2 linked regions of the Desulfomonile tiedjei DSM 6799 genome follow. The protein of the gene in region 1 binds, or shares a complex with, the protein of each later gene. Links are inferred from orthologs where the notes say so. Each region holds a gene or a part of one and is shown in the gene's direction. Other genes may lie near its edges. The genes, in order: meaB and DESTI_RS14795.

The links.
Region 2: the proteins of meaB (region 1) and DESTI_RS14795 are in contact, whole or in part, in a crystal structure (PDB 8DPB), measured with the Methylorubrum extorquens proteins. The link is inferred for Desulfomonile tiedjei DSM 6799 from one-to-one orthologs. Residues at the interface, in SOR26638.1 of Methylorubrum extorquens: Arg20, Ala21, Ala24, Arg25, Thr28, Ser32, Arg33, Arg34, His37, Thr98, Gly99, Gly100, Ser101, Ile102, Leu103, Lys106, Thr107, Ala110, Ala113, Ile114, Asp115, Arg116, Ala118, Phe119, Ile120, Arg121, Pro122, Pro124; in SOR27001.1 of Methylorubrum extorquens: Glu577, Glu578, Asn579, Asp580, Gly581, Arg582, Arg583, Arg585, His596, Ala604, Ser605, Ala608, Asp609, Gly611, Phe612, Asp613, Val614, Asp615, Ile616, Gly617, Pro618, Leu619, Glu625, Arg628, Gln629, Val631, Glu632, Asn633, Asp634, Glu661.

What each region holds. Positions count from the first base shown.
Region 1 is NC_018025.1:4,438,000-4,441,237, forward strand. What follows is about bases 257-3,169. They hold meaB (methylmalonyl Co-A mutase-associated GTPase MeaB), read left to right. Parts: upstream 257-1,183; coding sequence 1,184-2,155; downstream 2,156-3,169. Other genes in these bases: DESTI_RS18900 (acyl-CoA dehydrogenase), read left to right, coding at 257-1,174; DESTI_RS18910 (penicillin acylase family protein), read left to right, coding at 2,152-3,169. Also shown: more of DESTI_RS18900, read left to right, coding at 23-256; more of DESTI_RS18910, read left to right, coding at 3,170-3,238. UniProt on the Escherichia coli protein: Binds and hydrolyzes GTP. Likely functions as a G-protein chaperone that assists AdoCbl cofactor delivery to the methylmalonyl-CoA mutase (MCM) ScpA and reactivation of the enzyme during catalysis.
Region 2 is NC_018025.1:3,490,671-3,493,944, forward strand. What follows is about bases 151-3,099. They hold DESTI_RS14795 (acyl-CoA mutase large subunit family protein), read left to right. Parts: upstream 151-768; coding sequence 769-2,430; downstream 2,431-3,099. Other genes in these bases: DESTI_RS14790 (NADH:flavin oxidoreductase), read left to right, coding at 151-294. In the rest of the region: more of DESTI_RS14790, read left to right, coding at 1-150; DESTI_RS14805 (spore maturation protein), read right to left, coding at 3,147-3,274. UniProt on the Escherichia coli protein: Catalyzes the interconversion of succinyl-CoA and methylmalonyl-CoA. Could be part of a pathway that converts succinate to propionate.

The sequences.
Region 1 (3,238 bases):
ATATAAAACGAGGTGATCAGGTATGGATTATTTACTCACAGAAGAACAAAAGATGGCTCGAGATATGGCCAGAAAATTCTCGGACAATGAATTGAAACCCATCGCGGACCGATTGGATCGCGAACATACTCACTCCCCCGAAGTACTCAAAGCTCTTGGTGAAATGGGAGTAATGGGCGTGGCGGTTCCCGTTGAATACGGGGGGGGAGGGATGGACTATATATCCTATGCCATGATCGTAACAGAAATATCCCGGGGATGCGGTGGCACAGGGGTGATCGTGGCTGCCCACAACTCATTGTATTGCTATCCGGTGCTGAAATTCGGGACCGAGGAGCAAAAAGAAAGGTTTCTCACTCCTTGCGCTTCAGGGGAATCCGTTGGTTGCTATGCGTTGACGGAAGCAGACGCAGGAAGCGATCCTGCAGCCATGAGAACCACAGCGGTGCTCGACGGCGATTCATGGGTAATCAATGGAGAAAAAAAGTTTATCACAAATGGAAACATAGCAGATTATTGCGTATTCGCTGCTATCACTGACAGATCCAAAGGCTACAAAGGGATATCCCAGTTTGTGTGCGATGTAAGGGAGACTCCGGGATTCAAAGTCGGAAGAGTGGAGGAAAAGCTCGGAATCAACGCATCAGGAACCGCTGAACTGGTTTTTGAGGACGCACGGATTCCGAAAGACAATATTCTTGGAGCGCCCGGTGCAGGTTTGCGCCAGATGCTCGAGACGCTGGATAGCGGACGAATCAGTATCGCTTCCCAGGCATTAGGTATCGGCCGAGCAGTCCTGGAGGAAGCCACTGCGTACGCGTTGGAACGAATCCAGTTCGGCAAACCGATTGCCGAGTACCAGGCTATTCAATGGAAACTTGCCGATATGGCAACTCAACTGGATGCTGCAGAACTCCTCATATGGCGTGCAGCCTGGCTGGAAGATCACGGAATGCCGTTCGAAAAAGAGGCGGCGATGGCTAAACTGTATGCGTCGGATGTCGCGATGCAGGCATCCATAGAAGGCATCCAAGTACTGGGTGGATACGGGTATTGCAAAGAATATCCGATGGAGAGACATATGAGAGATGTCAAAATCACCCAGATCTATGAAGGAACCAACGAAATTCAACGTATGGTAATCGCAAGGAATATCCTTGGTAAACGTAAGTAGTTTCACAACATGAACACCCCACTGGTTCAAAAGGTATTAGAGGGAAACATCAGGGCCACTGCCCAGCTTATCCGGAAGATCGATGACGGAGATCGCGAAGTGTTGGACGATCTTTCCGTCTTGTATAAACATTCCGGACGTGCACATATTATCGGCGTCACGGGGTCTCCCGGCGTGGGTAAATCCACTTTGGTGGACCGGCTGGTTTCACAGTTCAGAGAAGAAGACAAAAAAGTTGGCATTCTGGCTATAGATCCCACGAGCCCTTTTACCGGTGGGGCTATTCTTGGCGACCGTATTCGCATGCAGAAGCATTTCCTTGATGAAGGTGTATTCATCCGCTCCATGGCGACTCGCGGCAAATTCGGCGGTCTCACGCGTTCTACGGCGGATGCAATAATTGTACTGGATGCCATGGGAAAGGACGTGATAATCGTCGAGACCGTCGGAGTCGGGCAGGATGAAATCGACATAGCCCACAGCGCTCATACAACCGTGCTTGTCACCATTCCAGGTATGGGAGATGACATTCAGGCCATAAAAGCCGGCCTTATGGAAATAGGCGATATATTCGTCGTGAACAAGGCGGATCGGGAAGGGGCCGGTAAAACGGTCCGTGAGTTGAAATTCATGCTCCAGATGTCTTCGGAACGCCTTGAGGCGGCAGGATGGGATCCCCCGGTAATCGAGACTGTGGCAAGCCTCAATCAGGGAATCGAACAGGTCCATGAAGCGATACTCAGGCATCGGGATCATCTTCTTCAACCAGGTCACGATCAACTCAAGAAACGGGAAGAAGTGAGAGTTCGCAATCAGCTTTTGGATCTTTTAAAGGAAAACCTCATTGAAACCGCGCTTGAACGCATTGGCGGAGTCGCGGGGTTGAACGGATTTGTTCGAGAAATCGTGGAGAGAGAAAAAGATCCTTACGGTGTAAGTTCAGAACTCCTGGAAAAGCTTATGAAAGGTCCCTCCAGTTGAATCCTCTGAGAGCGCTCCAAAAGACCGATCTCGATCCTGTGTGGTTGTCCAGGATCTTCACCATCATTCCCGTGGTTCTCATTCTCCTTGCAGGCACTGCAGTGCTGTGGATCTATTTCTTCGTTCTGTCGCTCCTTCCTGAAAACCAATCTGTCGTAGAGACGCCGGGCATCATGGCGGACGTCAAAGTGGTTCGCGATCCGAGCGGAATTCCAGGGATAATTGGTGAACGTGAAGAGGACGTTGCTCTTGTCCTCGGGTACGTCATGGCCGAAGATAGGCTCTGGCAAATGGATTATATGCGTCGAGCCGGCCAGGGCAGACTTTCGGAAATTCTTGGATCGGACTATTTGGAAAGGGACTATCTTGTCCGCATGGTTATCGCTGGAAGACCCAAAGAGCAGGCTGCAAATCTCGATGCCCGGGAACGCCTGTGGCTCGAAAAATTCGTGGAAGGCGTGAATCGTTACATTACCGACCAGGGAAGTAAGCTTCCGGTGGAGTTTTCTCTTCTCGAATACAGACCGGAGTTGTTTTCGGCCGACGATGTATTTGCGATTCTGCACGGACTCGTATGGGAGAGTTCCACTGCACCGAAATTGGACGCCGTTTTGACGAAAATCCTGGGAAAGCTGGGGAAGGAAAAGGCGTTTCCCCTGTTTCCTTCAGATCCCGCTGCTTCAGCACCATTTGTGGCTTCCGAGCTTATCGGCTGGGAACCTAAAGGCCCATTGCTCTCGCCTCTGACGTTGAAGACGGTGGTTCCTGCGCTGTACGGAGGTATCGGCTGGGTCCTGGGCAAAGAGAATACTCGCAGCGGAAAACCCATTGTAGGGTCTGCGATCTACCAGGGAATTGCCGCACCCGGATTCTGGTATCGAGCACGAATAAGCACACAGGATTTCAATCTCACGGGAGTATTCATCCCCGGAGTTCCTGCAGCAATTGCGGGCAGTAACGGTAAGCTTAGCTGGAGCTGCATTCCTGCTGCTTCTGACGATTCCGATCTGTTCATCGAGAAACTGGATGATTCTCAGCAACAGTACTGGCGCATAGACAGATGGAAGAGAATCGAAGAGGCTG
Region 2 (3,274 bases), 950 kb from region 1 along the record:
TTGGCAGATCTCGCCCTGTATATTAAACAATCCGTTCCTGTGCCTGTGATTGCAGTCGGGGGGATACGTTCCTTGAGCACGGCAACCAAAATTGTAGAAGATCGAAAAGCGGATTACGTTGCTCTGTCGAGACCATTCATTCGTGAACCTCACCTTATCAGACGATGGATGGACGGAGACACAGAGCCTGCTTTATGTATTTCGTGCGGGGGGTGCTTTGAAACCGGTCTCGAAGGAAAAGGTATTTCCTGCAAAGTCGAACGGAAACTCCGGGAAAAACAAGAAAAAGAATAACGAATTTACTCGAATCCTTGATCTTGCCAGTTACCGCCATGGGCGCTAATTTTTCTGCGATTCTTGGTCCCGCAGGGACTGAAGAAAATAGCCCGGTAATTCATTGCCGGGAATTTCAGCCGTCCCTCCGGGACTTGAAAATCATCAGATTTTTCCTTATCCGGCGATGAATCGCTGGCCTATTGTCAGTTGTTCCTTCGGAACAAACGACCAAAGAAGCGCTAAGTTAGCGCCTATGCCAGTTACCGGTTGGAAATGCCGACCATCTTTCAAGATGCTGTATTCAGGGCTTGTCTACAGGCGAGAGTCAGCGTAAGCATAGGATGTGGTGAGTTAAGCGAACTACCGACGAGAAGAGGCGCTCGAATGGTGCGATTGCCCTTGATCACAGTGTTCTGCTGCACACTTCTTTTGATACCAAAATCTAATAGAATCCTTTCCAGGGTTTGATTCTCAGCGTTTTGGAGGTGCATCGTGTCCGAAGAATTTAAGCAAAAAGTGCTGAACTGGGAGGCAAAATTCGGCGAGACTCTCAAGAAACGCCCGGAACGCCGAGAAGAATTTCGTACCGTTTCGGAATTGCCTGTAAAGCGTGCGTACTGGCCTTGGGATGCGGACGAATTCGATCCGGAATCCAACCTGGGGGTGCCGGGAAGCTATCCGTTCACCCGCGGGGTTCAACCCAATATGTATCGCGGACGCTTCTGGACCATGAGACAATATGCCGGATTCGGAAGTGCTGAAGAGACCAACGAACGCTTCAAGTACCTGATTTCCCAGGGTCAGACAGGCCTGTCCGTTGCCTTCGATCTCCCGACTCAAATCGGCTATGATTCAGACATGGAAATTTCAGCCGGTGAAGTGGGCAAAGTCGGCGTTGCGATCGATACTATCGAAGACATGAAACGGCTTTTCGACGGAATAGACCTGGCCGCTGTAAGCACCTCGATGACGATCAATTCCCCTGCTGCTATTCTGCTCGCGATGTACATCGGAACAGCGGAAGAGCAAGGCGCAGATCCAGCCAAACTGCGCGGGACGATCCAGAACGATATTCTGAAAGAATACCCCGCCAGAGGTACGTACATTTTTCCTCCGAAACCGTCCATGCGCATCATCACCGATATATTCGGATACTGTAATCAACACGTACCGCAGTGGAATACCATCAGCATCAGCGGCTATCACATTCGTGAGGCAGGCTCCACTGCAGTCCAGGAAGTCGCGTTTACGTTGGCAAACGGGATCGCGTACGTTCAAGCTGCGATAGATGCAGGCCTTGACGTGAACAGCTTCGGCGAACGATTGAGCTTCTTTTTCAACGCGCACCAGGATTTTCTTGAGGAAATCGCGAAATTTCGGGCAGCTCGACGGCTATGGGCAAGAATCATGAAGGAACGTTTCAACGCAACGAATCCCCGTGCAATGATGCTCAGATTCCACACCCAGACCGCCGGATGCACCTTGACTGCTCAGCAGCCTGAAAACAACGTGGTACGGGTTGCGTACCAGGCGCTCTCCGCGGTACTGGGGGGAACGCAATCTTTGCACACAAATTCAAGAGACGAAGCGTTCGCGTTACCAAGCCAGGAGTCCGTACAGATTGCCCTGAGAACCCAGCAGATCATTGGGTACGAAACCGGCGCTGCAGATTCTGTGGACCCGCTTGCAGGTTCCTACTACATTGAAGCACTGACTGATGAAATAGAACGACTCTCGGTGGAATACATTAAGAAGATCGATGAGATGGGTGGAGCGGTTCGCGCAGTCGAATGCGGATTCATAGAAGATGAAATCCATGAATCTGCGTATAAATTCCAGAAAGCGATAGAATCCGAGGACCGCATCATTGTGGGGGTAAATCGGTTCCAGACTGAAACCGTCCAGCCGTCGGGTCTCCTCAAGGTCGATCCTACGGTACGGGAGAGACAGATAGAGCGCCTGCAGCAGATTCGGCAACAACGCAATAACGCGGCAGTTGCATCCGCGTTGTCCGAGTTGGAAAAGGCGGCACGTTCCACTGAGAACGTCATGCCACCCATTTTCAAAGCCGTAAAGGAACGAGCTACCCTCGGGGAAATCTGCAATGTCCTGAGAAACGTGTTCGGAGAATACACCCACGCGTCTCAATGCTGATTCCGAGACGCTTTGTACGGACTTGCAGTCAGGAGGTAACACGGACCTACAGAGCAGGTCTGTGGCTACTCGATATTGACATTGGGGCGCCCGATACAGGGGTGCCACTGACCTTCGGAGTTAGGTCAGTGCAGTTTGCATCGCGAATGTAAAATGCTATTCATAGCCAGGAGACCCGGAAATCTTCTTAGAGAGATGCCAAAGATTCTGATGTTTACTCCACGCTCCAATACAAGATATTAGTGGGGGCCGGCGTCCCTGCCGGTCCATTCTATCGATATCATTGATCATATTGAAGATGTGCCGGCACGGAGGCCGGCACCCACCAATATACTTCTATCCTCAATCGGACATTAATTCTGGCAATTGCTCATAATTACCACATGGCTTTTATAAACCAATGTGAGCGGCACAGAGACCCCACTCCTGATTCACAGTGCAGCCCGTCGTTCCGCCTGGGGACGGTCGTTTTCAGGCAATGGCCAAATAATGCATGGGAATTATTGCTCCGTTTCTGCTTATTATCTGAAAATCGGTGAGAGAACCGGCGCAAGAGCCTTGACATTCGGAGCGTGAGTCAATAATCTGGGGAGATCGACCTCAGCGGAGAGATGACCGAGAGGCCGAAGGTGCTCGCCTGCTAAGCGAGTGTAGGGTGTAGAGCCTTACCGAGGGTTCGAATCCCTCTCTCTCCGCCACTCCTTCCAACTTGTAATTCAACGAAAAAACAACCAGCATACCACGACCCCTGCCAACATACCTGCTGCATCCGCCAGCAGTCCGGCCTGGACCGCGTAGCGCGTGCGGGTGACCGATACTGCCCCGAAATATACTGCCACGACAT